DNA from 2 places in the Streptomyces sp. NBC_00285 genome. Region 1 is predicted to be linked to the other one. Evidence: riboswitches for the same ligand, from Rfam matches in the RefSeq annotation. Region 1 holds a riboswitch; the other holds the start of a gene.
The links. A riboswitch is a leader RNA that binds a small molecule or an ion and turns the genes downstream of it on or off. The one in region 1 is predicted to bind glycine.

Region 1 (15,800 bases):
TCAGCTCCTTGGCCAGGGCGTAGTAGGCGTCGCTCTTCGGGCCGACGCCCTCGATGTTGTAGTCGTTGAGGTACAGCTTGACCTTGGGGTCGGCCTGCCGGGCCCAGCGCAGGGCGTCGGCGATGTAGCCGGGGCCGAGGGTCTTGTAGAACACGGTCTCGCGGTAGGTGCCGTCCTCGTTGAAGGCCTCGTTGACGACGTCCCAGGCGAAGGCCTTGCCCCGGTAGTGCCGCACCTCGGTCTGAATGTGCTTTTTCAGTACGGCCTTCAGCTCGTCCGCCGTCCACTCGCGCGCGGTGATCCAGCCGGGCAGCTGGCTGTGCCACACGAGCGTGTGGCCGCGCACCTTCTGGTGGTTCGCGCGGGCGAGGTTCACGATCTCGTCGCCGTTGGTCCAGTCGAAGACGCCCTGCTGGGGTTCGGTGGCGTACCACTTCATGCCGTTGCCCGGCGTGATCTGGTCGAACTCGCTGCCGAGGATCTTCTTGTACGGCCCGTCGACGAGTTCGGGGTTGTCGCTGGCGCTGCCGAAGTAGCGGCCGTGGCGCTGGGCGAGGTCGGCGAGGGTGGTGGGCTTGCCGTGGGCCTGGGCGGTGGGAGCGGCGGCGGCGACCACCACTGCGGCCAGGACTCCGGCGAGTCTGAGACGGTTCGTGCGCATGGTGCGACTCCTCACGTGCGGGCGGGGTGAGCCGTACTTTTCGACGCGCCGGGGTCAGCCCTTCGTGGCACCGGCGGTCAGGCCGCCGACGAGCTGACGCTCGGCGACCGAGTAGAAGGCGAGGGCGGGGACCATCGCCAGGACGAGATAGGCGAAGACACGGGCGTACTCCGCGGAGTACTGGCCCTGGAACTGCTGCACGCCGATGGGCAGCGTCCACCATGTGTTGTCGGTGAACACCAGCAGGGGCAGCATGAAGTTGTTCCAGCTGGTGACGACGGCGAGCACCGAGACCGTGCCGAGCGCGGGCCGTGCCATCGGCAGCAGGACGCGCCAGAAGAAGCCGAAGGGGCTGCACCCGTCGAGGGTGGCCGCCTCCTCCAGCTCGCCGGGGATCTCCCGGAAGAAGGCCCGCAGGATGATGATCGTCATCGGCAGCCCGAAGGCGGCCTGCGGCAGGATCACGCCCAGCGGGTTGTCGAGCAGTCCGAGCGAGCGCAGCAGCAGGAACAGTGGGAGCACCGCCACCGCGAAGGGGAACATCAGCCCCATCGTGAAGAGCGTGAACAGGGCCTCCCGGCCACGGAAGGCGAACCGCGCGAAGGAGAACGCGGCCAGCGCGGACGCGGCGACCACCAGCACCGTCGTACCGACCGCGATCAGCGTGCTGCTGCCGAGCAGCCGCCAGAAGTCGCTGCCGCCGAGGATGTCGGTGTAGTTGCCGGTCCGCCAGTGCTTCGGCAGCCCGAAGGGGTTGCTGGAGAGCTCGTCGGTGGACTTGAACCCGGACAGGACGGCGTACACCAGGGGCACGACCATCACCGCGCCGACGGCGACGAGGATCGCGTGCAGGGGCAGGGTCCGAGCGGTGGTCTTGCGGGCGGTCACTTGCCGTCCCCCCTCATCGTCGTGGTGGCCCCTTCGAGGTCGCGGCGGAGCACGAACCGCTGGTAGGCGAGGGCGAAGACGAGGCAGATGCCGAACATGACCACGCTGATCGCGCTGGCGTAGCCGACCTGGTAGCGCTTGAAGCCGTACTGGAACATGGTCACGGCCATGGTCTCGGAATGGTGGTCGGGGCCGCCCTGGGTGACCACCCACACCAGGTCGAAGAGCTGGATCGAGCCGATGACGGACAGGAAGACGCTGATGCGCAGGGTGGGCGCGAGCAGCGGCAGGGTGACGTTGCGGAAGCGCTGCCAGGCACCGGCGCCGTCGATGAGGGCGGCCTCGGTCAACTCCTTCGGGATCGACTGGAGTCCGGCCAGGTAGAGCATCATGTGGAAGCCGAAGTACTTCCACATCATGACCAGGAACAGTGTCGCCATGACGTACGAGGGGTCGGCGAACCACAGCCCGCCCACCCCGTCGAGGCCCACGGCGCCGAAAATGTGGTCGGCGAGTCCGTCGTCCGGGGCGAAGACCATGCTGAACAGGACGCCGGTGATCGCCTCGGACAGGACGTAGGGCGCGAAGAACAGCATCCGGTAGACGGCCCGGCCGCGCATCCGCTGGTTGAGCAGGACGGCCATGGCGAGCGCGAACGGCAGCTGGAACACGAGGGAGAGCACGACCAGGACCAGACAGCGCCACAGGTCGCCGAGGAAGACCGGGTTGTCGAACAGCGACGTGAAGTTGTCGCCGCCGACGTAGTCGGAGGGCATGCCGAAGCCGCCCCAGCGGAAGAACGCGGCGTAGAGCGCGAACAGCATCGGCAGCAGGACCATGCCGATGAACAGCACCAGCGCGGGCAGTTGGAAGGCGACCGCGGTGAGCCAGTGCAGTACGCGCCGACGGCCCCGCCCCCGGGCCCTGACTGATTCCGGGGGCGGGAGATCGGTGCCCGGACCGCTCCGCTTGTCTGCGAGGAACGTGGAGGTCATCGCGGGCTACTGCTCTTCCTTCGCCGTCTTCGTGATCGACTGGGTGACCTGCTCGGGGGACTTGGAGCCCGCGATGAGCGCGGCCACGCTGTCGTTGACCTCCTGGCCGACGGCGGGGGCGTACGCCTGGTCGAGGTAGAGCTGGAAGCCGGTGGCGGCCTTCAACTGCCCCTGGACGAGCTTGAGGTTGGGGTCGGTCATGGCCTTCTCCGCGTTCGGGAGCACCGGAAGGACGCTGGTCTTCTTGACCAGTTCCAGTTCGGTGGCCTCGGAGGCGAAGAACTTCAGGAAGTCGACGGCCGCCTGCGGGGCGCCCCGGCGCAGGGCGTGTCCGCCGCCGCCTCCGAACACCTCGGTGAGGGCGCCCTTGCCGCCCTCGACCGCGGGGAACGGGAAGAAGCCCAGGTCGTTCCCGAGGCCCTTGCCGCTGTCGGCCTCCACGGACGGGGCCCACTGGCCCATGAGTTCCATGGCCGCCTTGCCGTTGCCGACGGCGGCCGCCTGGCCGGTGGGGGTGGAGTAGGCGGCGTTGAGGAAGCCCTTCTGGAAGGGCTGCAGGTCCACGAGTTCCTTGAGGTGCCGGCCGGCCTGGACGAATCCGGCGCCGGTGAAGTCCTTGTCCTCGCTGGCCTTCTGGAGGGCGTCGATGCCGGCGGTGCGCATCGCGAGGTAGGCCCAGTAGTACATGCCGGGCCACTTCTCCTTGCCGGCGAGGGCGATGGGCGTGATGTTCTTCGACTTCAGCTTGCTCACGGCCTCCAGGAAGCCGCCCCAGGTGGTGGGGGGTTCACTGACGCCGGCCTGCTTGAAGAGCTTCTTGTTGTACCAGAAGCCGATCATGCCCATGTCGAACGGAATGCCGTAGACCTTGTCGTCGAGGATGTACGGCTCCTTGGTGACCTTCAGCAGACCGTCGGCCCATGGCTTGGTCCTGTCGGTCAGATCCTCCACGAGCCCCGCGTCGACCTGCTGCTTGAGGACGCCGCCGCCCCAGGTGTGGAAGATGTCGGGAAGCTTCCCGGAGGCGGTGAGCGCCGTCATCTTCGACTTGTAGGCGTCGTTCTCCAGCTGGACGATCTTTATCTTGACCTTGGGGTTCGCGGCCTCGAACTTCTTGGCGAGGCCCGCCCAGACACCCTTCGCCGGCTGGGTGGTGGAGATGTTCCACCACTCCACCGTGGTCGTCCCGTCGGACGATCCTCCGTGCGAGTCTCCGCCACAGCCGGTCAGTGCCGTCATGCCCAGACCGGCCGCGGCGGACGCCGCCAGAAATCCACGGCGGGACAGTGCCGGGTCGCCCATGATGCGCTCCTTGGGTACGGGACGGAGCCGTCCTTGTCCGTCCTAGGTCCGAAAGTTTCGGAATGAATCCAGAAAGCTTCGCTGCTGCCGCACCCTAGAGACAGCTACCAAACGGTGGCAACCCCTTGCGCACAGGGAATGTTGAGCAGTTGAACCAGGCGAAGGCCACGGCACCCTCGGCCGACGCGTCCGCACGAAGGGAGCGGTCGATTCCGGGAGCGGCTCTGGCGGCGTCATCGGCGCGAAGTCCACATGCGTCACGGCCTGTTGGAGGACACGAGAAGGTCCGCATGGACCACGCCGGTCGGCGAAGGGTGCCGTACCGGCCCAGACCATTACCCGCGGCGAACAGGGCCGGATATCGAAACGACCGGGGGAGTTCCCCGGGACCCTCAGGACCGCCGCACGATCGGATCCTTTCGAGATCCAGCATCACGCAACGCCTGCGACACGGAAGTCGCCGCGCCTCCATGGGCGTTGGACCGACCTGCGGCCCTACGCCACCTGGGCGCAGGCCACCCACCCGGTCGACACGCGGCCGCACGGGGACCGACTCTGCGGGCACCCCGGCCGAGGACCCGCCCAACCGGCCACTCTCGACCTGGTCCTGGCGGGGACCACCTCAACTACCTTTTCCGATCAGTAGCGTTGCCGATCCGCTCTCGGTGCACGAGGTCATCCCGGCCATCCCGGCCAAGGCGGGCTCGGCAAATCCGCCGGCAAGTCGAAACATTCGCTCGTCTTGGCGATCCTTACGGAACGGGAACGCGCACGCCCGTCGCCAACGTCGCCGAACACCCCGACGGCGTCAAGGCCGGCGCCTGCTTCACCTCGGAGCTCCCGCGCGAGGCGGAACCCGACCGCACCCGCCACCCTCGCGTCCACACCGACGGACATGCGCATACCAGACATCCGACGCATACGACTCTAAGTTGATGCCCATGACCCTGAGCATCCGCAACCAGCTCCCCGGCACCGTCACCACCGTCACCCCGGGCGAGGCCATGGCGACGGTCAAGATCCGACTCGACGGCGGCCAGGACCTCACGGCCGCGATCACCCTCGATGCCGTCCAGGAACTCGGCCTCACCCGGGGCACGTCCGTACGCGCCCTGGTGAAGTCGACGGAGGTCTCCCTCGCCACCGCCCCGCTCCGGGGCGTGTCCATCCGCAACCAGCTCCCGGGCACGGTGTCCGCCGTGGTCGCCGGCGCCGCCATGGCCACCGTGAAGATCGCCGTCGAGGGGGGCGAGCTCACCTCCGCGATCACCGCGGACGCCGCGACCGACCTCGCCCTGGCCGTCGGCACCCCGGTGGTCGCTCTCATCAAGTCGACCGAGGTGTCACTGGCGAAGGAGTAGCCCCGGCCCGGCGTGAAGAAAAGGGCCCCGCCGAAACGGGGCCCTCATCACCTCAGATCAGTCCTCGTACGCGTCCAGCGGCGGGCAGGAGCACACGAGGTTCCGGTCGCCGAAGGCCTGGTCGATCCGCCGTACCGGCGGCCAGTACTTGTCCGCGACCGACACCCCGGCCGGGAACACGGCTTCCTCGCGCGTGTAGGAGTGCTCCCACTCCCCGCCAAGCGCACCGGCGGTGTGCGGAGCGTTCCGCAGCGGGTTGTCGTCGGCGGCCCATTCCCCGGCCCCGACCTTCTCGATCTCCCCGCGAATGGCGATCATCGCCTCGCAGAACCTATCGAGTTCGATCAGGTCCTCGGACTCGGTCGGCTCGATCATCAGCGTCCCGGCCACCGGGAACGACATGGTCGGCGCGTGGAAGCCGTAGTCGATGAGCCGCTTGGCCACATCGTCGACGCTCACCCCGGTCGCCTTGGTCAGCGGCCGCAGGTCGATGATGCACTCGTGCGCGACCAGCCCGCCAGGACCGGTGTAGAGCACGGGGTAGTGCGGCTCCAGCCGCTTGGCGATGTAGTTGGCGGAGAGCACCGCCACCTGTGTGGCCCGCTTGAGTCCCTCACCGCCCATGAGCCTCACGTACGCCCACGAGATCGGCAGGATCCCCGCGGAACCCCAGGGCGCGGCCGAGATCGGCCCGACGCCGGTCTCCGGGCCCGCCGCGGGCTGCATCGGGTGGTTCGGCAGATACGGCGCCAGGTGCGCCCGAACTCCGACCGGACCCACGCCCGGTCCGCCGCCGCCGTGCGGGATGCAGAAGGTCTTGTGCAGGTTCAGGTGCGAGACGTCGCCGCCGAAGTGCCCCGGCTTGGCCAGCCCCACCAGCGCGTTGAGATTGGCCCCGTCGACGTACACCTGCCCGCCTGCCTCGTGCACCTGCGCACAGATCTCGGCGACGTGCTCCTCGAAGACCCCGTGCGTCGAGGGATACGTGATCATCAGCACGGCCAGCTCGGTGCGGTGCTGCTCGATCTTCGCCCGCAGGTCCTCGACGTCGATCTCGCCGTCCTCGGCGGTCTTCACGACGACGACCTTCATCCCGGCCATGACGGCACTCGCGGCATTCGTGCCGTGCGCCGACGACGGGATGAGACACACGGTCCGCTGCTCGTCACCGTTGGCCCGGTGATACCCGCGTACGGCGAGCAGCCCGGCCAGCTCGCCCTGTGAACCGGCGTTGGGCTGAAGCGACACGTTGTCGTACCCGGTGACCTCGGCGAGCCGCTCCTCCAGCTCCCGGATCAGCGTCAGATAACCCTGCGCCTGCTCGATGGGGGCGAAGGGGTGCAGCTGCCCGAACTCGGGCCAGGTGACCGGTTCCATCTCGGTGGTCGCGTTGAGCTTCATGGTGCAGGAGCCCAGCGGGATCATGCCGCGGTCGAGCGCGTAGTCGCGGTCGGCCAGCCGGCGCAGGTAGCGCAGCATCGCGGTCTCGGAGCGGTACTGGTGGAAGACGGGATGGGCGAGGAAGTCGTCGGCGCGCAGCAACGCGTCCGGCAGTGCCTCCTCAGTGGCCGCGTCCAGTGCCTCAATGTCGGCCTCGACCCCGAACGCGCCCCACACGGCGGCGAGTTGAGCCCGCGCGGTGGTCTCGTCGCAGGCGATGGACACATGGTCGGCGTCGACGAGATGGACGTTGACGCCGTTGTGCCGCGCCGCGGAGACGACTTCGGCGGCCTTCGCGGGCACGCGCACGGTCAGCGTGTCGAAGTAGGAGCCGTGCACGACCTCGACCCCACCGGCCGTGAGGCCCGCGGCGAGGATGTTCGCGTAGCGGTGCGTACGGCGGGCGATGCCCCTGAGCCCCTCGGGCCCGTGGTAGACGGCGTACATCCCGGCCATCACCGCGAGCAGCACCTGGGCCGTGCAGATGTTGCTGGTCGCCTTCTCCCGGCGGATGTGCTGCTCACGCGTCTGGAGCGCGAGCCGGTAGGCCTTGTTCCCGTCGGCGTCCACGGACACGCCCACGAGCCGCCCGGGCAGGCTCCGCGCGAACTTCTCCCGCACGGCCATGTATCCGGCGTGCGGACCGCCGAACCCCATCGGCACACCGAAACGCTGTGTGGTCCCAACCGCGATGTCCGCCCCGAGCTCGCCGGGCGACTTCAGCAGGGTCAGCGCAAGCAGATCGGCGGCGACGGTCACGAGCGCGCCGAGCTCATGAGCCTGGTCGACGACCGCCTTGATGTCGCGTACGGCCCCGGAGGCGCCGGGGTACTGGACGAGCACGCCGTTGATCTCCCGCTCGGCGAGCTCGGCCGGGATCCCGTCGCTGAGGTCGGCGACGACGACCTCGACGCCGGTCGGCTCGGCGCGGGTCCGGATCACTGCGATGGTCTGCGGCAACGCGTCGGCGTCGACGAGGAAGATCCCCTTCTTGTTCTTCCCCATCCGGAGGGACAGCGCCAGGGCCTCGGCCGCCGCTGTCCCCTCGTCGAGCAGCGAGGCACCGGAGGTGGGCAGCCCGGTGAGGTCTGCGACCATGGTCTGGAAGTTGAGCAGGGCCTCAAGCCGTCCCTGCGAGATCTCCGGCTGATAGGGCGTGTAAGCCGTGTACCAGGCCGGGTTCTCCATGACGTTGCGCAGGATGACAGGCGGAGTGAAGGTGCCGTGGTACCCGAGCCCGATCATGGAGTCGAGCACCTGGTTCCGGTCGGCCAGCGACCGCAGCTCGGCCAGCACCTCGGCCTCGGTACGCGCTCCGGGAAGCTCCAGGGCATCGGCGTTCTTGATCACATCCGGCACCGCGGCGGCGGTGAGTTCGTCCAGCGAGCCGTAGCCGACCTGGGCGAGCATCTTGGCCTGAGCCCCGTGGTCGGGGCCGATGTGACGCTGCTCGAAGGGGATTCCCTGCTCGAGGGCGGAGAGCGGAATGCGATGGGCGGTCATTGCGGAGGCCTCCTGGTCTGACACGACCTTCGAGGGGTACACCCCGGCACGGGTACCCCGACGGCCTCCCCCTCTGTCATCTCAACCTGAGAGCTTCACCAGGCCGCCCGAGAGCGACCGGCTTTCACCGTCGGTGAGAGCGGAAGCCGTCGACACCCGCCCTGCTTTCCAGAGTGACCTCGCCCGTGCGGTACGTGAGCCTGAGAGATTCTGGGGAGGATTTGCTCCTTCGGCGCCTCCGATGATGTCTGGAGGACTCTCCCGCACGGTGTCGACAGCCGCCTGCAACAGTACCAGCGAGGTCAACGCCCGAGCTTTCGAGTGGCCGCACACCCCAATGTGCTCTTTCGTAGTGCTTACGACCGCTTCGGATGAGGTGCGACCAAGTGGAGGGCCCGTGCAGACCGACATCGATCCGCGCAACCTGATCGGCCGCAAGGCGTTCGACCGCAATGGCACCAAGATCGGCAGTATCGACGAGGTCTACCTGGACGACGCGACCGGCATGCCCGAGTGGGCAGCCATACGCACCGGCCTCTTCTCCAGGGACGCCTTCGTCCCCCTGGGACCGAGCGAAGTGATCGAAGGCACCCTGCACATCCCCTTCGACCGCGCCCTCATCAAGGAAGCCCCCGACTTCGGCGTGGGCCGGCACCTCTCCCCCGACCAGGAACTCCAGCTCTACCACCACTACGGCCTCGACACGGCCCCGCCGCCCCCGTTCCCGGACCGGGACTTCGGCAAGCTTGCGGGCACGGAGGAAGCCGAGGCCTGAGGGAGCCTCCGGCCCACTCACCCACCGACGAACCCGTCACGGGTGATCCGATGGGGACCGGCCGCCTCCACCAACGGCAACGGCTCCGCCACCTCCAACGCAGGATCCTCGACCCGGAACGTCCGCACCCGCCCCGGTTCCGAATCCGGCGTCTCGAACCGCACGGTCACCCTCCCCAGCCCGCTCCCCTGCACCCACCCGTGCCCGAACTCGGCATGCCGCACATCGTGACCGGCGACCCACCTCCGCCCGACCGCCACGTCACGCTCCTCCACAGGGGTGTCATCAGCCGCCTCCTCGACGGTGTGCTCTCCTCGCTCCTCCATGGCCTGAGCGAACAAGTCCTCCTGGGTGAAGTCGGCCAGCCCGCTCACGCCCACCCCCAGCAACCGCACACCCCCCGTGGAGTCCACGCCCTCCAGCAAGCGCAGGGCGGCCTCCCGGACCACCGTGGGATCGTCCGTGGGCCCCCTCAGGGTCTCGGACCGCGTCAGCGTCGAGAAGTCGTACCGCCGCACCTTCAGCACGATGGTGCGCCCCGACAGCCCGGCCCCCCGCAGCCGCCGCACACACCGGTCGGCCAGCCGCTGCACCTCCAGCCCCACCCGGACACGGTCATGGATGTCCACGTCGTACGTGTCCTCCACCGACACCGACTTCGTCTCACGCTCCGCCACCACGGGCCGCTCGTCCCGGGCCAGCGCCATCGCGTACAACCCGTGCCCGTGCGCCTTGCCCAGCAGCCGTACCAGCTCGTCCTCCCCCGCCTCCACGATCTCGTCGACCGTATGGATGCCGGCCCGCCGCAGGTGGTCTCCCGTCGCCGGCCCCACCCCCGGCAGCGTCCGCACCGGCATCGGCCCGAGCAGCGCGCGCTCGGTACCCGGTTCGATCACCACCAGCCCGTCCGGCTTGGCCTGCTCGGAGGCGATCTTCGCGAGCATCTTGGACGCGGCGAGTCCCACTGACCCCGTCAATCCTGTGCCGGCCCGTATGTCGGCCCGCAGCTTCGCCCCGGCCAGGCGCGCCGACCGGTCGTCCCAAGCCGTGCCCCCGGCCTCCAGGTCCACGAAGGCCTCGTCCAGGCTCAGGGGCTCCACCAGCGGAGACAGCTCCCTCAGCAGCCCCATCACCTGCTCGCTGATCGACCGGTAGAGGTCGAAGCGGGGCACGAGATAGGCGGCGTTCGGCGCGAGCCGTCTGGCCTGGGCCGTGGGCATCGCCGAGTTCACGCCGAACACCCGGGCCTCGTACGACGCGGTCGCCACCACGCCCCGCGGCCCCAGACCGCCCACGACGACGGCCTTCCCGCGCAGACTCGGCTTGGACGCCTGCTCCGCCGAGGCGTAGAAGGCATCCATGTCGAGATGCAGGATCGTGGGCGCTTTTCTCACAGGTCCGATGCTGCCCTACGCCACTGACAATGCCCGCCCCGAAGGGCGGTACGGGCCTCAGACCGCCCGGTTGCGCCGCCGCGCCAACTCGTCTGCGGGGTTGTGTCCCACCAGGGTCTCCCCGGTGTCGATGCGCTCTCCGTGCAGTTGGGACAGGGCGCTCTCGACGTCACGCCACACGACACCCACGGCGATCCCGAAGATTCCCTGACCGCCCTGGAGCAGCGCGTGGACCTCGTCCGGCGAGGTGCACTCGTAGACCGTGGCACCGTCGCTCATGAGCGTCATGCGCTCCAGGTCCTGGAAGCCCCGCTCCCGCAGGTGCTGGACCGTGGTGCGGATGTTCTGCAGGGACACGCCGGTGTCGAGGAACCGCTTGACGATCTTCAGGACGACGACGTCCCGAAAGCTGTAGAGCCGCTGTGTCCCCGACCCGTGGGCGGGCCGCACGCTCGGCTCGACGAGCCCGGTGCGCGCCCAGTAGTCGAGCTGCCGGTAGGTGATGCCGGCCGCCGCGCAGGCCGTAGGGCCGCGATAGCCGATCTGCTCGGACGCCATGGACGTCGCCCCTCCGCTGCTCGGCACGGCCGCCGTTCGCTGCGGAACGTGCTCGGCCGCACTGCCGTGCTGGGGGTCTGCCCAACTCGACCGAAGTTGAGAGCTTGGGGGAGGGTACGGACCGCTTGCCCCGAGACTCCGTCCGGGGGCACCCCCAGCCGTACCGTCGCCGCTGCTTCTCACGCCGACCTCCGTCCTTGACCTGCCTTCTCGACGGTAGGCAGTCACCAGGGGTGCGTCAACGATCGCCACACTCGGCACGCCGAGTGATAATCACCCTAGGAGTGGTTTCCCGTATCCAACCGCGGGGAAAGGCTAGCCGAATGTGCTCCGAACGGGCCGCAGGACGCTCTCACACGCCGGTGGCAAATGCCAGCATTTTGGTGACGACCGGACACAGCCGACCTCTCACGGACCACTGATCCGCCGGGTCGGCTGACTCTGTCTCACTGGCTGCTGGTGCCGAAGTCCTCGGGGGAGATCTGGTCGAGGAACTCGCGGAACTTCTCCACCTCGTCCTCCTGCTCGTCCGGAATCGCGATGCCGGCGTCGTCGAGTACTCCGTCGCTGCCGTAGATGGGCGTCCCGGTGCGCAGGGCCAGCGCTATGGCGTCGGACGGCCGCGCGCTCACCTCGACCCCGCTGGCGAAGACCAGCTCCGCGTAGAAGACGCCCTCACGAAGGTCCGTGATGCGCACTTCGGTGAGCTCCTGGCCGACCGCCTCCAGCACGTCCTTGAACAGGTCGTGGGTCAGCGGTCGTGCGGGGGCCATGCCCTGCTGCGCGAAGGCGATCGCAGTCGCCTCCCCGGGCCCGATCCAGATGGGAAGGTAGCGGTCGCCTCCCACTTCACGCAGGAGCACGATCGGTTGGTTGGAGGGCATTTCGACCCGGACACCTACGACATCGAGCTCGTTCACACAGCAACCCTAGGCCGTGCCCGGGACGTTTGGGTAGTCGGGCAGGAAACGGGTGACAGTTCCTGCACCAGCCGCCCTCAGGGCAGTCGTACACCGAGCGCGGTCTGCACGAGTGCCGCATGCAGCTTCACCGTGAGGCCGGCGAGTTCCTTCGCACGGGCTTCCGCGTGTGCGCGGGTCTGCGGGTTGCGGTGGCGCTTCAGCGGGGCCACCACCTGCTCCACGAGCCCAGCCTCGCGTTCGGCGGCGGCCTTCATCGCCCTCAGATGCCGCGGCTCGATCCCGAACCGCCCGAGTTCGGCGACGAGCGCGGCGACCGTGACCACCTCGGCGTCGTACGCCCCGTCCGGCAGCGCGGTGATGAGCCCGTACGACTCCCACTCCGCCAGCTCCGACTCGCCGATCTCGGCGGCGGCGAGCAGCTCGGCCCTGCCGATCCGCGCCGCGGTGGGTCCCTCGGAGACCTCCAGGACCGTTTCTCCGTCGCGCTGACGGCCCACCGTGGGCAGCGCCGCGGCCTCGCCGCGCTCCATGGCGTCCAGGTGCTCACGGATCACCTTGAGCGGCAGATAGTGGTCCCGCTGCATCCTCAGGACGTGACCGAGCCGCTGGAGGTCCCGGTCGCTGAACTTGCGATACCCGGAGGGGGTCCGCTGCGGCTCGATGAGCCCCTCGGACTCCAGGAAACGGATCTTGGAGATCGTGACTTCGGGAAACTCGTCGCGCAGCACGTTCAGCACCGTGCCGATACTCATCAGCCCACTGTCCGTGGCGGCGGTGCCGTATCCCGCACCGCCGCTCGGTGTTTGAAGCATGGACCTTCCCTGGGAGGGTCAGTAGCCCCGCTGGCTCGCGTAGAACACCAGCCGGTACTTGCCGATCTGCACCTCGTCGCCGTTGTTCAGAGCGACCGAGTCGATCCGCTCACGGTTGACGTACGTGCCGTTGAGACTGCCCACGTCGGACACGGTGAACGCGCCGTCCTGGCCGCGACGGAACTCCACATGCCGACGCGAGACGGTGACGTCGTCGAGGAAGATGTCGCTCTGCGGATGCCGGCCGGCCGTGGTCAGCTCGCCGTCCAACAGGAAGCGGCTGCCCGAGTTCGGCCCGCGACGCACCACCAGCAGCGCGGAGCCCAGCGGCAACGCGTCGACGGCCGCCTGCGCCTCCGGCGACAGGGCCGGCATCTGCGTCTGCCCGGTGACCTCGGCGTCGTACGCCTCGAGCCCGGAGATGGAGATGGTGGAGGTCGTCTCCGAGGGACGCTCGGGTACGGCCCCGGCTCGCAGCGGGGCGCCGCAGTTGGAGCAGAAGCGGCTGTTCTCCGCGTTGCGGTTACCGCACCTCGTACACACCTGGGCCGACATAGGGGAAAACCCTCCACCCGTACTTGAGGTTGACGGCTGCCCGAAACCTATGTCGCCGGACTGGGCAGGGTCAACAGACGGCACGCCCTGACCTCCGGGAACGTCACTGCCCGGGCCACCGAGCTGATCCCGGAACAGCGGGCGCTCACCCTCTGAGTCGGGCTGTGCGCGATGACGAGCGGTCGCGTTGTCGCTGCCCTCTCGCGCACTCTTGCCGAACAACTTCGCAAACAACTTCACGGGCGATTCCCCTTGACCGAAACAGACCCGCCCGTGGGGCAGGACGAACCCTGATTGAACACACCGGTCGACCCGGACACCCTCACAACGTCCGTTTCCACCAGACAGTTTCCACCACGCACCACCCATTCGGTGCGCCGACCCCCCGCAACCTCATGCCCTGGCCCGACGCGCCGCATGCACCCCCGGTTCACCGGGAGGACGACCGAGCGTAGTCAGGCCGCTTCGCCGCTCGCAAGGCGTCCACGACGATCTTGCCCGACCGCTCGACGGTAACGGTGGCCTGCTCCTTCTCAAGAGTCTGCACCACGCCTCCAGGAATGTTGAGAGCCGGTTCGAGGTCCTGCGGATTGCCGATGACCTTGAAACGAAACGGCGTGGAGATCTTGTTCCCGTCGACGTTCACTCTCTTGTCGGAATCCGACAGATAGGTGCCCGCGACGACCCGCACACCGTTCACCTGGATCGCCTCCGCCCCGGCCGCCCGCAACTCCTGGATCGCGTCGAGCAGCATGTCTGCCTCGACCGTCCCCTTGGTGTCCTCGATCGTCATCGTGATGCCCGGCCCCTGCGCGGCCACGGTGCCCGCGAGAATGCCGAGTTGCCGCTCCTTCTCGACCGTCTGCTTGCGAGCCTCCTCGGCCTGGTCGGAGCTGTTCTCCAACTCGTCCCGCTGCTTCTCGAGACCCTGCTTCTCGTCTTCAAGACGCTGAGTACGGTCGTCCAGTTCATCCAGGATGCGTACGAGATCCTCTTGCCGCGCCCCGCGCAGCGCGCTGTCGCTGTCGCTGTTCGACGCCACCTGGACGGCGAGGCCGAAACCGAGGCCGAACAGCAGGACGGCGACGATGAGTTGGGCGCGCGTCACACGCGGCGGCCACAACCCCTGCACCAGCCGCTGACGGCCGGTGAGCCGCGGCTCCACCACCGGCGCGTCCGTCACCTCGGGCGGCCTCGCCGGAAGTTCCTCGGGCAGTTCCTTGCGCAGCCTGTTGCCGGGCGGCTCGTCCTGCTCGCTCATCGGCCTCACGCCCGGAAGACGTGCCGGCGGATCGCCGCGGCGTTGGAGAAGATGCGGATCCCGAGCACGACCACGACACCGGTCGACAGCTGCGCACCCACGCCCAACTTGTCGCCGAGGAACACGATCAGCGCGGCCACGACCACGTTCGACAGGAACGACACGACGAAGACCTTGTCGTCGAAGATGCCGTCGAGCATGGCCCGCAGACCCCCGAAGACGGCGTCGAGCGCCGCCACCACGGCGATCGGCAGATAAGGCTCGACGACCGCCGGAACCTCGGGCCGGACCAACAGGCCGGCCACGACTCCCACGACGAGGCCCAGTACGGCGATCACGATGTGCCTTTCTCAGTTCTCGGCTCTGCAGTACGTACGATCACACTCGGTGCGGCCGGCAGCCGGAGGTCGCCCTCCACGGAGATGGCGGTCCGGATGCCGTAGTCCTCTTGGAGGGCGTGCAGATACAGTCCGTCGGCACTGTTCTGGAACCTGCTGCTCAGCCGTTGCCCGTCCCCCACCGCAAGCACCGTATACGGCGGAACCAGCGGCTTGTTGTCGACCAGTATCGCGTCACCCGCGGCTCTGATCGCCGACAACGCGGTCAGCCGCTGTCCGTTGACGGAGATGGCCTCGGCCCCCGACGCCCACAGTCCGTTGACGACCCGCTGCATGTCGCGGTCGCGCACGCGCCCGGTGTCGGAGAACCCCGAGGTCTCACGCGGGTTCCCGTCACCGCCGGTGCTGGCTTCCTTGGCGTCGTTCACAACCAGCTTGACGCCGGGGCCGTGCACTTCCACGGCGCCCGACAGGATGCCCATGAGATCGGCCTGGCCGCTGTCGCCACTCTGTTTGAGCGCCTGGCGCTGCCGTGTACTCACGTCGTCGCGCAGCTCGTCCACGCTCTTCTCGAGCCTGTCCGCCGTCTCGGTCTCACGGTCGATCCGGTCGATGAGCTCCTCGCGCTCCTTGGCCACGACAGGAGCGGCCACCCGCGCCTGCGCCGCCCCCACGGTGACCACCAGAGCCGCGAGCACCAGGCCGACGGCAAGGCCGAGCTTGGCCCGCAACGTCCTGGGGAGCCCAGCGTCACCGGCGGCCTTCTTCCGAGCCGCCGACTCGGCGTATCCGTCATCGAGGCTGTGGTCCATGACGTTGGTGAGCAGCGACATGGAGGCGTCCGGGCGCGAGGGGCGCGTGGGCGTGCTCCGGACGGGGGGCTGCTGCGGCATGCCGAACATCGTCGCACGTCGCGACCCCTACCTCCGAACGGCCCCATCCGCGTGCCGGACAGGCCCCCTTGGGGGCACATGTCCGGCACGCGCGTGTGTGGATCAGCGACCGGCACTGTCCACGACGGCCGCCCACTCGTC
Region 2 (15,800 bases), 5.6 Mb from region 1:
CCGAGCACCTCGGCGAGGGCACCGGCGGCCATCGAGCAGGCGGAACCGACCTCGCCCTGGCAGCCGACCTCGGCGCCGGAGATGGAGGCGTTCTCCTTGAAGAGCATGCCGATGGCGCCGGCGGCGAGGAGGAACCTCACCACTCCGTCCTCGTCGGCGCCGGGCACGAAGTTCACGTAGTAGTGGAGCACTGCGGGGATGATGCCGGCGGCCCCGTTGGTCGGGGCGGTCACGACCCGGCCGCCCGCCGCGTTCTCCTCGTTCACCGCCATCGCGTAGAGCGTGATCCACTCCATGGAGTGCGCCAACGGGTCGCCCTCGGCGCGGAGTTGGCGCGCGGTGACGGCGGCCCTGCGGCGCACCTTGAGGCCGCCCGGCAGGATGCCCTCGCGGGACATGCCCCGCGACACACACGCCTGCATCACCCGCCAGATCTCCAGCAGCCCGGTCCGGATCTCGTCCTCGGTGCGCCAGGCCCGCTCGTTCTCCAGCATCAGCGAGGAGATCGACAGGCCGGTCTCCCGCGCCAGGCGCAGCAGTTCGTCGCCGGTGCGGAAGGGGTACTTCAGGGCCGTGTCGTCGAGCTTGATCCGGTCCGCGCCGACCGCGTCCTCGTCGACGACGAACCCGCCGCCCACCGAGTAGTACGTCTTGGACAGCAGTTCGGCGCCCGAGGCGTCGTACGCCCACACCGTCATGCCGTTCGCGTGGTACGGCAGTGCCTCGCGGCGGTGCAGGACCAGGTCGTCGTCGAAGGAGAACGGGATCTCGCGCTCACCGAGCAGGTTCAGTGTCCCCGTGGCCCTGATCTGTGACACCCGGTCGTCCGCGGTCTCCACGTCCACCGTGCGTGGGGAGGCTCCCTCCAGGCCGAGCAGCACCGCCTTCGGGGTGCCGTGGCCGTGGCCGGTCGCGCCCAGGGAGCCGTAGAGCTCGCAGCGCACCGACGCGACGGAGTCCAGCAGCTCCTCGTTGCGCAGGCGGCGGGCGAAGATACGGGCCGCCCGCATCGGGCCGACCGTGTGGGAGCTGGACGGGCCGATGCCGATCGAGAACAGGTCGAAGACCGAGATGGCCACGGGAACTCCTTCAAAAAGGGCGGGGGCACACGGCGTCGGGTGCCCCCGCCGCGGAACTACTTGTTCAGGCCGGGGTACAGCGGGTGCTTGTCGGCGAGCGCCCTGACCCGGGCCTTCAGCGACTCCCCGTCGTAGGACGGCTTCAGTGTCTCGGCGATCACGTCCGCGACCTCGGCGAAGTCCTCGGTTGTGAAGCCGCGGGTGGCCAGGGCCGGCGTACCGATCCGCAGCCCCGACGTCACCATCGGCGGGCGCGGGTCGTTCGGGACGGCGTTGCGGTTGACCGTGATGCCGACCTCGTGGAGACGGTCCTCGGCCTGCCGCCCGTCCAGCTCGGACTCGCGCAGGTCGACGAGGAGCAGGTGCACGTCGGTGCCGCCGGAGAGCACGTCGACCCCGGCCTCCCGGGCGTCGTCAGCCGTCAGACGCTCGGCGAGGATGCGCGCACCGTCCACCGTACGCCGCTGGCGCTCCTTGAACTCCTCCGAGGCGGCGACCTTGAAGGACACGGCCTTCGCCGCGATCACGTGCTCCAGGGGACCACCCTGGAAGCCCGGGAAGACGGAGGAGTTCAGCTTCTTCGCGAACTCCTTCTTCGCGAGGATGATCCCGCCGCGCGGGCCGCCCAGCGTCTTGTGGGTCGTGGAGGTGACCACGTCCGCGTACTCGACGGGGTTCGGGTGCAGCCCGGCGGCCACGAGACCGGCGAAGTGCGCCATGTCGACCCACAGGTACGCCTCGACCTCGTCGGCGATCCGCCGGAACTCCGCGAAGTCCAGCTGCCGCGGGTAGGCGGACCAGCCCGCGATGATCACCTTCGGGCGGTGCTCCTTGGCCAGCCGTTCCAGCTCGGCCATGTCGACGAGCCCGGCCTCGTCGACGTGGTAGGCGACCACGTCGAACTGCTTGCCGGAGAAGTTCAGCCGCATCCCGTGGGTGAGGTGACCGCCGTGCGCGAGGTCGAGCCCGAGGATGGTGTCGCCGGGCTGGGCCAGCGCGAACAGGGCGGCCTGGTTGGCGGAGGCGCCGGAGTGCGGCTGCACGTTGGCGTACTCGGCGCCGAACAGCTCCTTGACCCGGTCGATCGCGATCTGCTCGGCCACGTCGACGTGCTCACAGCCGCCGTAGTAGCGGCGGCCCGGATAGCCCTCGGCGTACTTGTTGGTCAGGACCGAGCCCTGTGCCTCCATGACCGCGAGCGGCGCGAAGTTCTCGGACGCGATCATTTCGAGGGTGGACTGCTGGCGGTGCAGCTCGGCGTCGACCGCGGCGGCGATCTCCGGGTCGAGTTCGTGCAGGGGTGTGTTCAGTGCGGACGTCACGGTCATCGGGTGTGCAGCTCCTCAGCCGGCGGAAAAGGCGGTGTACTCGTCGGCGGAGAGGAGGTCGGCCGGCTCCTCCGTGACGCGTACCTTGAACAGCCAGCCGCCCTCGAAGGGGGCGGAGTTCACCAGCGACGGGTCGTTGACGACGTCCTCGTTGACCTCGGTGACCTCACCGGCCACCGGGGAGTACAGGTCGCTGACCGACTTGGTGGACTCCAGCTCGCCGCAGGTCTCGCCCGCGGTCACCGTGGCGCCGACCTCCGGGAGCTGGACGAAGACGACATCGCCGAGCGCGTTGGCCGCGTGCTCCGTGATGCCGACCGTCGAGACGCCGTCCTCGGCGCCCGACAGCCACTCGTGCTCCTTGCTGTAACGCAGCTGCTGGGGGTTGCTCATGGCCTGAATTCTCCTGTACGCGGGGGAGTGCTGGTGAATGGGGGTACTGCGCGAGGCGCGCTTGAGCAGCGACTATGTGCTCAGCATCACCTACGGCGGCCCTGTCAGGCCGCTTGTTTCCGGACGCCTGTTTCGGCTTCTACTTCTGACGCCTGTAGAACGGCAGCGCCACGACCTCGTACGCCTCGTGGCTGCCCCGGATGTCCACACCGACACCGGCCGTGCCCGGCGTCGCGTGCGCGGCGTCGACGTACGCGATGGCGATCGGCCTGCCCAGCGTGGGGGAGGGGGCGCCGGAGGTGACCTCGCCGATCACCGCACCGCCCGCGACGACGGCGTACCCGGCACGCGGCACCCGACGGCCCTCGGCGACCAGGCCGACGAGGACGCGAGGGGGGTTCTCGGCGGCACGCGAGGCGGCCTTGTGGAGGGCCTCGCGCCCGACGAAGTCCCCCTCCTTCTCGAACTTCACGACCCGGCCGAGCCCGGCGTCGAAGGGGGTCAGCTCCCGCGACAGCTCGTGCCCGTACAGCGGCATGCCCGCTTCCAGACGCAGGGTGTCCCGGCAGGACAGTCCGCAGGGGACCAGGCCCACACCCTCGCCGGCCTTGGTCAGCGCCTGCCACAACTCGACCGCGTGCTCCGGCTTCACGAACAGCTCGAAGCCGTCCTCGCCGGTGTACCCGGTGCGCGCGATCAGCGCGGGGACCCCGGCGACCGTGCCCGGCAGACCGGCGTAGTACTTCAGCCCGTCGAGATCGGCGTCGGTCAGGGACGCGAGGATCCCCGGAGACTCCGGTCCCTGTACGGCGATCAGCGCGTACGCGTCCCGGTCGTCCCGCACCTCGGCGTCGAAGCCGGCCGCGCGCTCGGTCAGCGCGTCCAGGACGACCTGGGCGTTGGAGGCGTTGGCGACCACCATGTAGTCGGTCTCGCCGAGCCGGTAGACGATCAGGTCGTCCAGGATGCCGCCGTCGGTCTGGCAGATCATGGTGTAGCGGGCCCGGCCGACACCGACGGAGCCGATGTTGCCGACGAGGGCGAAGTTCAAAAGGGCAGCCGCGGCCGGTCCGCTCACCGTGATCTCCCCCATGTGGGAGAGGTCGAAGAGCCCGGCCTTCGTACGCACCGCGGTGTGCTCGTCGCGCTCGGAGCCGTACCGCAGGGGCATGTCCCAGCCGGCGAAGTCGGTCATCGTCGCGCCGAGCGAGCGATGCAGGGCATCGAGGGCGGTGTGACGGGGTTCAGAACTGCTCATCGGGCGGTCGTCTCCAAGGATCCCAGGACATGGGTGTGACGGGCGAGGTGATTCCTCCCCATCTGTCATCGGAACCTGAGAGGTTCGCCATGAAGAAACATGGCTTGCACCTTGGGTGGAGCCGCCTTCGAGTGGGCGGCCCGCTTTTCAGATGTGCCTCGCCCGCGCGGTAACGGGGGCCTGAGAGATTCAAGGGAGGGACTTGCTCCTTCGGCGCCCGGGTACATGTACCCAGGACTCTCCCGCGCGGATTCAAGCGGCCGGTATGCAGTTGGCGCCGACATCATTGCACGCATCGCGGGCGGGCGGCAGGGCCGCACCCGGCCCCTCCCTTTGTAACTGGCTTGTGGCGGTACGCGTACAGAAACACGGGAGATCATCCATTACCTTCTCTTTACGCTTGGTGGGGAGGGGAGACCCTGACCCCGGAGGAGGACGATGACGGTGAACAGGACCACCGCGTACGCGACTACCTCGGGCCTGGCGCTGCCCGAGCAGCCCGCGGCCCCGGCCGTCGAGGCCCGCGGCACGCGCCCGGCGCCGGTCGTCCGTGACCTGCGCGACCGCCTGGGACACAGCCCGCACGCCCTGCTCTTCGGCCCCAAGGACCTCGTCGTCATCACCGGCCTGCCCGGCAGCGGCAAGTCCACCCTGATGAAGCGTGCGGTCACAGGGGCACGCATCGACTCCCAGGACACCCGCGACCGCTGGGACGGCCGACTGTCCCGCTTCCTGCCGTACGCCGTCTACCGCCCCCTGGTCCGGCTCGCGCACTACGCCGGACTGCGCCGCGCCCTGCGCTCCGGCGAGGGGGTCGTCGTGCACGACTGCGGGACGCAGACCTGGGTGCGCGGCTGGCTGGCCCGCGAGGCCCGCCGCCGGGGCGGCACCCTGCACCTGCTGCTCCTCGACGTCACGGCGGACGCAGCGCTGGAGGGCCAGCGCGAACGCGGCCGGGGTGTCTCGCGGTACGCCTTCCTGCGCCACCGGGGCGCGGCCGCCCGCCTGATCCGTGCCGTGGAGCGGGGCGACCTGCCCCAGGGCTGCGCCTCGGCGGTGCTGGTCGACCGGGAGGCGGCGGACGTCCTGCGGCGGATCGGCTTCACCGGCTGAGGCGGGAAGAACTCGTCCGGGCCGGGGCCGGCTCCCGCCGTACCCGCTAGCCTTTCAGCCACATCAGTACTGGGTTCACAGCAGGCGGTCGCACAGATGGATTTCCCGGCGGATCTCCCCGCGGACTTCTCGGAGTTTCCGGCACAGACGGCACACCCCCATCCGCACGGCGGATGGCCGGGCAACGAACTGGAGGAGGTGCTCTCCGCCTCCCTCGGCATGCCCTCGGCATGCGCCCGGATCATCGAGGTGCTCGGCCGCAGCTTCGTCTGGATCCCCCTGCCGAACGGCGGCGGCCCGCACAGCGGCCCCCTCGACCTGCCCACGCTGGAGATCGGCGGCCAGGCGTTCGTGCCGGTCTTCAGCTCCGAGGAGCAGTTCCGCCAGGTCGTCGGCAGCCATCTGTCGTGCACCATCGCCCCGGCGGTCGAGTTCGCCCGTGGCCTGCCCCCGCACGTGGGCCTCGCCCTGAACCCCGACGGTGTGGTCGGCGTCCCGCTCCCCCCGGCCGCCGTCGCCGACCTCTGCCGGGTGGGCCGCTCCCCCCTCGACGGCCCCAACACCGGCGGGCGGGTCAAGCTCTACGAACCGGACTGGCAGGACGACCCGGTCGACTTCCTCGCCACCGCCTCCGCGGAGTTCGCGGCGACCGGCGTGGTCCTGACGGCCCGCCGCTGCCTTGCGGCCATCGAGACGGCCGACCCGGTGATGTTCGTGGGCGTCGAACTCTCCCAATGGGAGGGAGATCTGCGCACCTTGCCGATGGACGCTCTCGGCCGGGCCCTGCACCGGACCCCGGTCCGGTGGCCGGTGAACCTGGTCCTGCTGGACGTGGCGGACGACCCGGTGGGGCACTGGATGCGCGAACAGGTACGGCCCTTCTACACGCAGGGCTAGGTGTGCTTCGACGATCCCGCCGTCCCGGCGCGCACATTCGCCCTGTCGCACCCGGTACCGGGCGGCCCTTCGCGTTGCGATCGCACGCACCGGACGCCGCCGCGTTCGACACCCGCCCCGGGAACAACCCGGCCCGGGGCGCGGGACTGTGCCACTATGCGGTCCGCCGCGGGCGCGACCGGTCACGGACGAGCGCACCCGTCGACAGCGCACAGATCCCGGGCTCGTGGGCGCTTAAGCTGGGTCCAAACTCGGGGCCGACTTCAAGAAGGGGCGAAACAGGGTGAGCGCCACCACGACCGGCCAGGTCGAGCACATGCTGCGCCAGGTGACCCCCGGGCGCTACGACGCCTACGAGGCACTGCTGCGCGCCCTCGCGACCCCCAACTCCGGCCAGGTCTGGATGCTTCTGTGGCACGGCCAGTCCGGCTCCCCCGACGCCCAGTACGGAAACATGGAGGTCGAGGGCTACGGCTACGCCCCATGCGTCACCTCCGCCCAGGAGTTGAGCGCCAGTGGCTGGAACCGCTCCTACGAAGTGGTCGAAGGCATCGACGTGGCCCGCACCCTGTTCCCCGACCACTACGGGCTCTGGCTCAACCCGCACGCCCCGGGCGGCGGCGTCGGCATCCCCTGGCTCGACCTGCGCCGCATCGCGACCGGCCTGGAGCGCCAGCCCGCGGGACCGCTGCGGCTGTCGGAACCCGGTATCGAGGTCCCGCAGTTCTACGCCCTGCTCTCGCACAACGCCCACCGCACCCCGGCGGTCCGCTCGCTGCGCCGCGCCTGGGTGCAGCCGGCGCTCGGTGCGCCATATCTCGCCATCGGTCTCGACGTGTACGACACCAGCCCCTCGGCCGTCGACTCGGTGCGCGGGATGATGCAGCAGTCCATCGGCGCCGTCCCGGACGGCCTCCCGGTGTCGACCGTGGCGATGTCCGACGAGTACGACCCGGTGGCCCTGTGGATGCGGGCCGGTGCCCGGCCCTTCTACGACCGCGAGGCCCACGGCGCCCCCGCCCAGGCCCCGGCAGCCGGGTACGGCTACCCTCCGGCCGGCGGAGGCTACTGAAAGTCACTTCCCTCTTTCTTACGCCATCACGTTACAACCACATTTCTCCGCGCGTAGATAACGGCGATTGGTCCGCAAGGTCGGCTAATCTCCGCTTCTGTCCCAACTGCCCCGCGTCCGAGGGGCGTTACCCAGTGTTCGGATAACGGAATCCTCCTTACTGCATCACGGTTGCGCATACTTTCTTCGCCAGGCCTGGCGGGTGATCGCAGCCACGTTGAAGACTCCCCAGTCAGATGCGGGATCGGAGAATCCTGTGAACACGAGCAAGTCGACAAAGCCGTAATCCACGGCAGGTGTAGGCCGGTCACCACCGGCGAGAGGGGTCGGGTCACTGTGACCGCACCGATCGAGACCACCGGGGCGCAGGCCGAGGTGCAGCCGGAGGCTGTCCTCGCCGGCGTCGACAAGGGGCAGATCGAGGGCCGTTCCCTGGGGCAGATCGCCTGGTCCCGTTTCAAGAGGGACAAGGTGGCGGTCGCCGGCGGTGTGATCGTCATCCTGCTGATCCTGCTCGCGGTGCTCTCGCGTCCCATCCAGGCCATGCTCGGCCTGGACCCGAACGCCCTCCACCAGGACCTGATCGACCCCAACACCTCGCTGCCCAAGGGCGACTTCGGCGGCATGAGCTGGGACCACCCGCTCGGTGTGGAGCCGAAGTTCGGCCGCGACATCGCCACCCGCATCCTCGAGGGCTCCTGGGTCTCCCTGGTCGTCGCCTTCGGCGCCACGGTCCTGTCCAACACGATCGGCGCCGTCCTCGGCGTGGTCGCGGGCTACTACGGCGGCCGGGTCGACACGATCATCAGCCGGCTGATGGACACCTTCCTGGCGTTCCCGCTGCTGCTGTTCGCCATCGCCATCTCGGCCACCCTCCAGGGCGGTGCCTTCGGCCTGGAGGGTCTGCCGCTGCACATCAGCGTGCTGATCTTCGTCATCGGCTTCTTCAACTGGCCCTACCTGGGCCGCATCGTGCGCGGTCAGACGCTGGCCCTGCGCGAGCGGGAGTTCGTCGACGCCTCGCGGGGGATGGGGGCCAGAGGGCCCTACATCCTCTTCCGCGAGCTGCTCCCGAACCTCGTCGGCCCGATCATCGTCTACTCGACGCTGCTCATCCCGACCAACATCCTCTTCGAGGCGTCCCTGAGCTTCCTCGGCGTCGGCATCCAGCCTCCGCAGGCGTCCTGGGGCGGCATGATCAACCAGGCGGTCGACTACTACCAGGTCGACCCCCAGTTCTTGATCGTGCCTGGTCTGGCCATCTTCGTGACCGTGCTGGCATTCAATCTGCTCGGCGACGGTCTCCGTGACGCTCTCGACCCGCGCAGCCGCTGATCCGCGGCCGCGGTGAGAGTCATAAAGATTTCCGACAACAAAGGGGAAGCAGACCATCATGCGAAGGTCAGCGCTGGCCGCAGTAGCGGCCATCGGCAGTGCGAGCCTGTTGCTCTCGGCTTGCAGCAAGGCTGATGACAACGGTGGAGACGGGAACAAGTCGGCTGGGGCCAACGCAGCGACCAAGGGTGTCGTCAACGCCTCCACCCAGAAGGGTGGGACGGTCACGTACGAGTACTCGGACGTGCCGGACTCCTTCGACCCGGGCAACACGTACTACGCCTACATGTACAACCTCAGCCGGCTGTACGCCCGCCCGCTGATGACCTTCCAGCCCGGCGCGGGCGAAGAGGGCAACAAGCTGGTCCCGGACCTCGCCGCGAGCGCCGGTGTGCCCAGCGACGGCGGCAAGACCTGGACGTACAAGCTGCGTTCGGGCCTGAAGTACCAGGACGGCACCCCGATCACCTCGAAGGACGTCAAGTACGGCGTCGAGCGCTCCAACTTCGCGCGTGACGTGCTCTCCCTCGGCCCGAACTACTTCCAGCAGTTCCTGATCGGCGGCAAGGCCTACAAGGGCCCCTACAAGGACAAGAGCGCCGAGGGCCTGAAGTCCATCGAGACGCCGGACGACACCACGATCGTCTTCAAGCTCGACCGCGCCTTCCAGGAGTTCGACTACCTGGTCGCCACCCCGCAGACGGCTCCGGTGCCGCAGGCCAAGGACACCGGCATCGACTACGTCAAGAGCATCGTGTCCTCGGGCTCGTACAAGTTCCAGAGCTACGACGAGGGCAAGCAGGCCGTCCTCGTCCGCAACGAGAACTGGGACCCGAAGACCGACCCGCTGCGCAAGCAGTACCCGGACAAGATCGTCGTCAAGCTCAAGGTCAACGCCGAGACGATCGACCAGGACGTCCAGGCCGGTGACGCGATCGACCTCGGTGGTACCGGTGTCCAGGCCGCGACCCAGGCGAAGGTCGTCAACAGCGCCGACCTGAAGGCCAACACGGACAACACCTACGGTGGCCGTCTGGTCTACATGGCGATCAACAACCAGGTCGCCCCGTTCGACAAGGTCGAGTGCCGCAAGGCCGTCGAGTACGCCATCGACAAGGTCTCCGTGCAGACCGCCGAGGGCGGCCCGATCCGCGGTGACGTCGCCACCACCGTCCTGCCGCCGGACATCACCGGCTACCAGAAGGCCGACGTCTACGCGACCACCGGCAACAAGGGTGACGTCGCCAAGGCCAAGGCGCAGCTGAAGGCCTGCGGCAAGACGTCGATCAACACCAACCTCTCGGCGCGCAGCGACCGTCCGCAGGAGATCGACGCGGCCACCGCGATCATCGCCTCGCTGAAGAAGGTCGGCATCAACGCCAGCCTGAAGCAGTACCCGTCGGGCAAGTACTTCACCGACTACGCGGGTGTGCCGTCGTTCGACAAGAAGCAGAACATCGGCCTGCACATGATGCAGTGGGGTGCCGACTGGAACTCCGGCTACGGCTTCCTCCAGCAGATCCTGCACGGTGACGCGATCGGCGCCTCCGGTAACACCAACCTCTCGTATCTGAACGACAGTCAGATCAACGAGATGCTGGAGAAGGCCATCGCCACCGAGGACGACACCGCGCGCAACGCCCTGTACGGGCAGATCGACAAGCGTGCGATGGACCTGGCGGCGCTCGTCCCGCTGACCTACTTCAAGGTCCTGCTGTACCGCCCCGCGGGCTTCACCAACCTGGTGTCCTCGGCGGCCTTCAGCGGTCAGTACGACTACCTCAACATCGGCACGACCAAGAAGTAGCCCCGGAAGGCAGGTGAAGGCATTGGTGCCCGCGGGCTCAGCAGCCCGCGGGCACCAGCGCCGGTCCCCGTGATCTCGTACATCCTCCGTCGGACGTTCGCGGCAGTGCTCCTGCTGCTGGTCGTCACCGCGGTCACCTTCGCGATCTTCTTCCTGTTGCCGCGCATGGCCGGACAGTCCGCCGACCAGCTCGCGCAGCAGTACATCGGAAAGAGCCCGACGAAGGCCGACATCCTCGCGGTCAAGCAGAACCTCGGTCTTGACGACCCCCTGTACCTGCAGTACTGGCACTTCATCAAGGGGATCGTGGCCGGCGCCACCTACAACCTGGGCCCCACCACCGCGCACTGCAGCGCCCCCTGCTTCGGCTATTCCTTCAAGAACCACGTCGAGGTCTGGCCGCAGCTCACCTCGCGCCTTCCGGTGACCGTCTCGCTGGCCGCCGGTGCCGCCGTGCTGTGGCTGGTGTCCGGTGTCGTGATCGGCGTGATCTCGGCACTGCGGCCCCGCAGCTTCTTCGACCGCGCCTTCATGGGTGTCGCGCTCGCCGGTGTCTCGCTGCCCATGTTCTTCACGGGCAACCTGGCGCTGCTGCTCTTCACCTACCAGTGGCCGATCTTCGGCCGCACCTATGTGCCGTTCACCGAGAATCCGGCCGAGTGGGCCAACACGCTCTTCCCGGCCTGGTGCTCACTGGCGCTGCTCTACTCCGCCATCTACGCGCGGCTCACCCGCTCGGGCATGATGGAGACGATGAACGAGGACTTCATCCGCACGGCCCGCGCCAAGGGCCTGCGCGAGCGCAGCGTCGTGACCCGGCACGGGCTGCGGGCCGCGCTGACCCCGATCATCACCGTCTTCGGCATGGACCTGGGCCTGCTGCTCGGCGGCGCGGTGATCACCGAGACGGTGTTCTCGCTGCCCGGCATCGGCCAGTACGCGGTGCAGGGCATCACCGACAACGACCTGCCCCCGATCCTCGGCGTCACCCTGCTCGCCGCCCTCTTCGTCGTAGTCGCAAATCTCCTGGTGGACCTGTTGTACGCCGCCGCCGACCCGCGGGTGAGGCTCTCGTGACCGAACTCTCCAAGACCGGTGCCGCCCTGGGCGAGCCGGCTCCGGGGAACGCCCCCGACGCCTTCCTCGCGGTCCGCGACCTCAAGGTGCACTTCCCGACCGACGACGGCCTGGTCAAGTCCGTGGACGGGCTCACCTTCGAGGTGGAGAAGGGCAAGACCCTCTGCATCGTGGGCGAGTCCGGATCCGGCAAGTCCGTCACCTCGCTCGCGATCATGGGCCTGCACCGGCTCGGGGCGCAGGGCAAGCACGTGCAGATGTCCGGCGAGATCTGGCTGGACGGCAAGGAACTGGTCTCCGCCGACCCGGACGAGGTGCGCCGACTGCGCGGCCGCGAGATGGCGATGATCTTCCAGGACCCGCTGTCCGCGATGCACCCGTACTACACGATCGGCAGCCAGATCGTGGAGGCGTACCGGGTCCACCACGACGTCAGCAAGAAGGTCGCGCGCAAGCGGGCCGTCGAGATGCTCGACCGGGTCGGCATCCCCGAGCCGGACAAGCGCGTGGACGGCTACCCGCACGAGTTCTCCGGCGGTATGCGCCAGCGCGCGATGATCGCGATGGCGCTGGTCAACAACCCCGAGCTGCTGATCGCGGACGAGCCGACGACCGCCCTCGACGTCACCGTCCAGGCGCAGATCCTCGACCTCATCCGGGACCTGCAGAAGGAGTTCGGCTCCGCGGTCGTCCTGATCACCCACGACCTCGGTGTGGTCGCCGAGATCGCCGACGACGTGCTCGTGATGTACGGCGGCCGGTGCGTGGAGCGGGGCAGCGTCGACGACGTCTTCGAGCGCCCGCAGCACCCGTACACCTGGGGCCTGCTCGGTTCGATGCCACGCATCGACCGTGAGACCTCCGAGCGGCTCATCCCCGTCAAGGGCCAGCCGCCGAGCCTCATCAACGTCCCCTCGGGCTGCGCCTTCCACCCCCGCTGCCCGTACGCGGACATCCCCAAGGGCGACGTCACCCGTACCATGCGCCCGGAGCTCCAGCAGGTCGGCGGCGGGCACTTCTCCGCGTGCCACCTCTCGCCGGAGGACCGCACGCGGATCTGGACCGAAGAGATTGCGCCGAAGCTGTGAGTGAGACGAAGACATCGGACCCGGCGGCTCCCGAAGAGCGCGAGGTGCTGCTCAAGGTTGAGGGCCTTAAGAAGCACTTCCCGATCCGCAAGGGCGTCCTCCAGCGCCAGGTCGGCGCGGTCAAGGCGGTCGACGGCATCGACTTCGAGGTGCGCAAGGGCGAGACGCTCGGCGTGGTCGGCGAGTCGGGCTGCGGCAAGTCGACGATGGGCCGGGTCATCACCCGGCTCCAGGACCCGACCGGCGGCTCGATCCACTTCGAGGGCCAGGACATCACACGGCTGAAGCCGGCCGGGATGCGTCCGCTGCGGCGGGACATCCAGATGATCTTCCAGGACCCCTACGGCTCCCTGAACCCCCGGCACACCATCGGCTCGATCGTCTCGGCGCCGTTCCGGCTGCAGAGCGTCGAGCCGGAGGGCGGGGTGAAGAAGGAGGTCCAGCGCCTCCTGGAGCTGGTCGGCCTGAGCCCCGAGCACTTCAACCGCTACCCGCACGAGTTCTCCGGCGGTCAGCGTCAGCGCATCGGGATCGCGCGGGCGCTCGCGTTGAAGCCGAAGCTGGTGGTGGCCGACGAGCCGGTGTCCGCGCTGGACGTGTCGATCCAGGCGCAGGTCGTGAACCTGATGGACGACCTCCAGAACGAGCTGGGCCTGACGTACGTGATCATCGCGCACGACCTGTCCGTCGTCCGCCATGTCTCGGACCGCATCGCGGTGATGTACCTCGGCAAGATCGTCGAACTCGCCGACCGCACCTCGCTGTACGAGGCGCCGATGCACCCGTACACCAAGGCGCTGATGTCGGCGGTGCCGGTGCCCGACCCCAAGCGCCGGGGCGCCAAGAGCGAGCGCATCCTGCTGCGCGGTGACGTGCCGTCCCCGATCTCGCCCCCCTCGGGCTGCCGCTTCCACACGCGGTGCTGGAAGGCGACGGAGGTCTGCAGGACGACGGAGCCGCAGCTGATCGAGCTGCGCCCCGGTCAGCGCGTGGCCTGTCACCACCCCGAGAACTTCGAGGACCAGGCTCCGCAGGACACGGTCCTGCTGTCGGTCGCCAAGGAGGCGGCCGAACTGGTCGCCGACGAGGTGCTGGCGGAGTCGGCGGAGACGTCGGCGGCCCTGGCGGCGCAGATGGGCGCTGCCCAGGAGGCCGAGCCCTCCGAGGAGACGGCCGAGAAGCCCGCGGCGGAGGTCACCGCCGACGCCGGAGCCACGTCGGCGAAGACCGGTCCGGGGGCCAGGACCACGCCCGCCGCCGCGGTCCAGGAGCCACCCGCCGCCGAGGAGCCCGCCTCCGAGACCCCCGGCTCGCCGGAACCGGAACCGGAAGCGGATCGTCAGGAGTCAACTGACAAGTAGCGCATGACAAGTTGGCAAAGTCATGCACATGCCCGAACGGGAGAGTGAAGAGTCGTCCGTGTCCGACTTATCGGCACACGCGCGAAAGGGACGACTCATGAAACTCTCCCGTTCGGCACGTTCAGGGGCCATCGCGACCGCGGTGGCCTCCTTCTTCGTCGTCGCCGCTTCCCCCGGCCCGCACCCGGGCGCACCGGGCATCGGCGACAGCTACTTCCCGAACCTCGGCAACGGCGGCTTCGACGCCCGGCACTACACCCTCGACGTGGCGTACAACCCGGACACCGACCGCCTGGACGGACGTACGACACTCACCGCCCGCGCCACCCAGAACCTCTCCTCCTTCGACCTGGACCTGCAGAAACTCGAGGTCACAAGGGTCGAAGTGAACGGCAGACGGGCCCAGTTCACGCGCGACGGCGACGAGATCCGCATCTCCCCGCGCCAGTCCCTGCGCAAGGGCCACGACTTCACGGTCGCCGTCACCTACGGCGGCGTCCCGGAACCCCTCAACGGCCCCATCGTCTTCGGCTCCGACTACGGCTGGATGAAGACCCCCGACGGCGTCTTCGTCGCCTGTGAACCCAACGCGGCCTCGACCTGGTTCCCGTCCAGCGACCACCCCTCCGACAAGGCCACGTACGACATCCGCTTCAAGACCCCCAAGGGCCTGACCGCGGTCTCCAACGGTCGGCTCGTGTCGACGTACGACAAGGGCGGCTCGACGTACACCCACTGGCGCGAGAAGAAGCCGATGGCGACCTACCTCGCGACCGCCACCATCGGGAAGTTCGACGTACGGACCGGTACGACCCCCGGCGGCATCCCCATCTACACCGCGATCGACCCGGTGCTGGCGAACAGCAACAACGTGGACGTGTACGGGGTGACGGCCGAGGCCACCGACTACTGGTCGCAGGTCTTCGGGCCGTACCCCTTCGAGGAGACCGGCGCGATCGTCGACGACATGCCGCAGGCCGGGTTCTCGCTGGAGGTACAGACGAAGCCGGCCTACTCGGCGGTGCGCAGCGAGACGACGATCGTGCACGAGCTCGCCCACCAGTGGTTCGGGGACAGCGTCTCGGTCGCGCACTGGAAGGACATCTGGCTCAACGAGGGCTTCGCCACCTACGCCCAGTGGCTGTGGGCCGAGCACCGGGGCACCCGCAGCGCCCACGACTCCTTCATCGCGGGCTACGACGCCCGTCCCGCAGGCAGCGCCTTCTGGCAGACCACCGTCGGCGACCCGCAGCGCGACACGATGTTCGCGTCCGCGGTCTACCAGCGGGGCGCGATGACCCTCCAGGTGCTGCGCGAACGCATCGGCGACCAGGCCTTCTTCAAGCTGCTGCCGGCCTGGACGAAACTCCACCGCTACGGCAACGCGAGCACCGCCGACTTCATCGGCCTCGCCGAGAAGGTCAGCGGGCAGCAGCTGGACGACCTGTTCGGGACGTGGCTGTTCACGACGGGCAAACCGGCCCTGTAGCAGTCCACGGGTAAGAATGTGGGGTGCTCCAGCAACTGTTCAGCCCCTCCGTCCAGCACACGCTCGACCTCGTCGGCATCTTCGTGTTCGCCATCTCGGGCGCGTTGCTGGCCGTCCGCAAGAACTTCGACGTCTTCGGCATCGCCGTCCTCGCCGAGGTCACCGCGCTGGGCGGAGGGCTGTTCCGGGACCTGATCATCGGCGCGGTACCGCCCGCCGCCTTCACGGACCTGGGGTACTTCATCACCCCGCTCCTCGCCGCCCTGCTCGTCTTCTTCCTGCACCCGCACGTGGAGCGGATCCAGGTCGGCGTGAACGTCTTCGACGCGGCCGGCCTCGGCCTGTTCTGCGTCGCGGGGACGACGAAGGCGTACGAGTACGGCCTTGGCCTGACCCAGTCCGCGACGCTGGGCATGGCCACCGCCGTCGGCGGCGGTGTACTGCGGGACGTGGTCGCGGGCGAGGTGCCCTCGCTGCTGCGCTGGGACCGCGACCTGTACGCG

Region 2: it holds a riboswitch for glycine, as region 1 does, so the genes downstream of both, gcvT (glycine cleavage system aminomethyltransferase GcvT) here and gcvP (aminomethyl-transferring glycine dehydrogenase) in region 1, are expected to answer to the same signal.

Annotation. Positions count from the first base shown of each region.
Region 1 is NZ_CP108055.1:1,897,342-1,913,141, forward strand. Features, by position in the region: gene OHT57_RS08655 (endo-1,4-beta-xylanase) at 1-661, opposite strand, end outside; gene OHT57_RS08660 (carbohydrate ABC transporter permease) at 716-1,480, opposite strand; gene OHT57_RS08665 (carbohydrate ABC transporter permease) at 1,546-2,544, opposite strand; gene OHT57_RS08670 (extracellular solute-binding protein) at 2,551-3,846, opposite strand; gene OHT57_RS08675 (TOBE domain-containing protein) at 4,788-5,207, shown strand; gene gcvP (aminomethyl-transferring glycine dehydrogenase) at 5,265-8,150, opposite strand; glycine riboswitch at 8,214-8,328, opposite strand; glycine riboswitch at 8,329-8,424, opposite strand; gene OHT57_RS08685 (PRC-barrel domain-containing protein) at 8,548-8,925, shown strand; gene OHT57_RS08690 (DNA polymerase IV) at 8,943-10,319, opposite strand; gene OHT57_RS08695 (MerR family transcriptional regulator) at 10,377-11,060, opposite strand; gene OHT57_RS08700 (bifunctional nuclease family protein) at 11,324-11,797, opposite strand; gene ftsR (transcriptional regulator FtsR) at 11,875-12,612, opposite strand; gene OHT57_RS08710 (FHA domain-containing protein) at 12,631-13,536, opposite strand; gene OHT57_RS08715 (DUF881 domain-containing protein) at 13,598-14,428, opposite strand; gene OHT57_RS08720 (small basic family protein) at 14,434-14,766, opposite strand; gene OHT57_RS08725 (DUF881 domain-containing protein) at 14,763-15,599, opposite strand; gene OHT57_RS08730 (mannose-1-phosphate guanyltransferase) at 15,762-15,800, opposite strand, start outside.
Region 2 is NZ_CP108055.1:7,483,373-7,499,172, forward strand. Features, by position in the region: gene OHT57_RS34655 (L-serine ammonia-lyase) at 1-1,079, opposite strand, end outside; gene glyA (serine hydroxymethyltransferase) at 1,136-2,407, opposite strand; gene gcvH (glycine cleavage system protein GcvH) at 2,423-2,800, opposite strand; gene gcvT (glycine cleavage system aminomethyltransferase GcvT) at 2,940-4,058, opposite strand; glycine riboswitch at 4,111-4,215, opposite strand; glycine riboswitch at 4,216-4,313, opposite strand; gene OHT57_RS34675 (AAA family ATPase) at 4,497-5,171, shown strand; gene OHT57_RS34680 (enhanced serine sensitivity protein SseB) at 5,268-6,068, shown strand; gene OHT57_RS34685 (enhanced serine sensitivity protein SseB C-terminal domain-containing protein) at 6,385-7,140, shown strand; gene OHT57_RS34690 (ABC transporter permease) at 7,477-8,475, shown strand; gene OHT57_RS34695 (ABC transporter substrate-binding protein) at 8,534-10,282, shown strand; gene OHT57_RS34700 (ABC transporter permease) at 10,352-11,359, shown strand; gene OHT57_RS34705 (ABC transporter ATP-binding protein) at 11,356-12,447, shown strand; gene OHT57_RS34710 (ABC transporter ATP-binding protein) at 12,444-13,808, shown strand; gene OHT57_RS34715 (M1 family metallopeptidase) at 13,906-15,297, shown strand; gene OHT57_RS34720 (trimeric intracellular cation channel family protein) at 15,321-15,800, shown strand, end outside.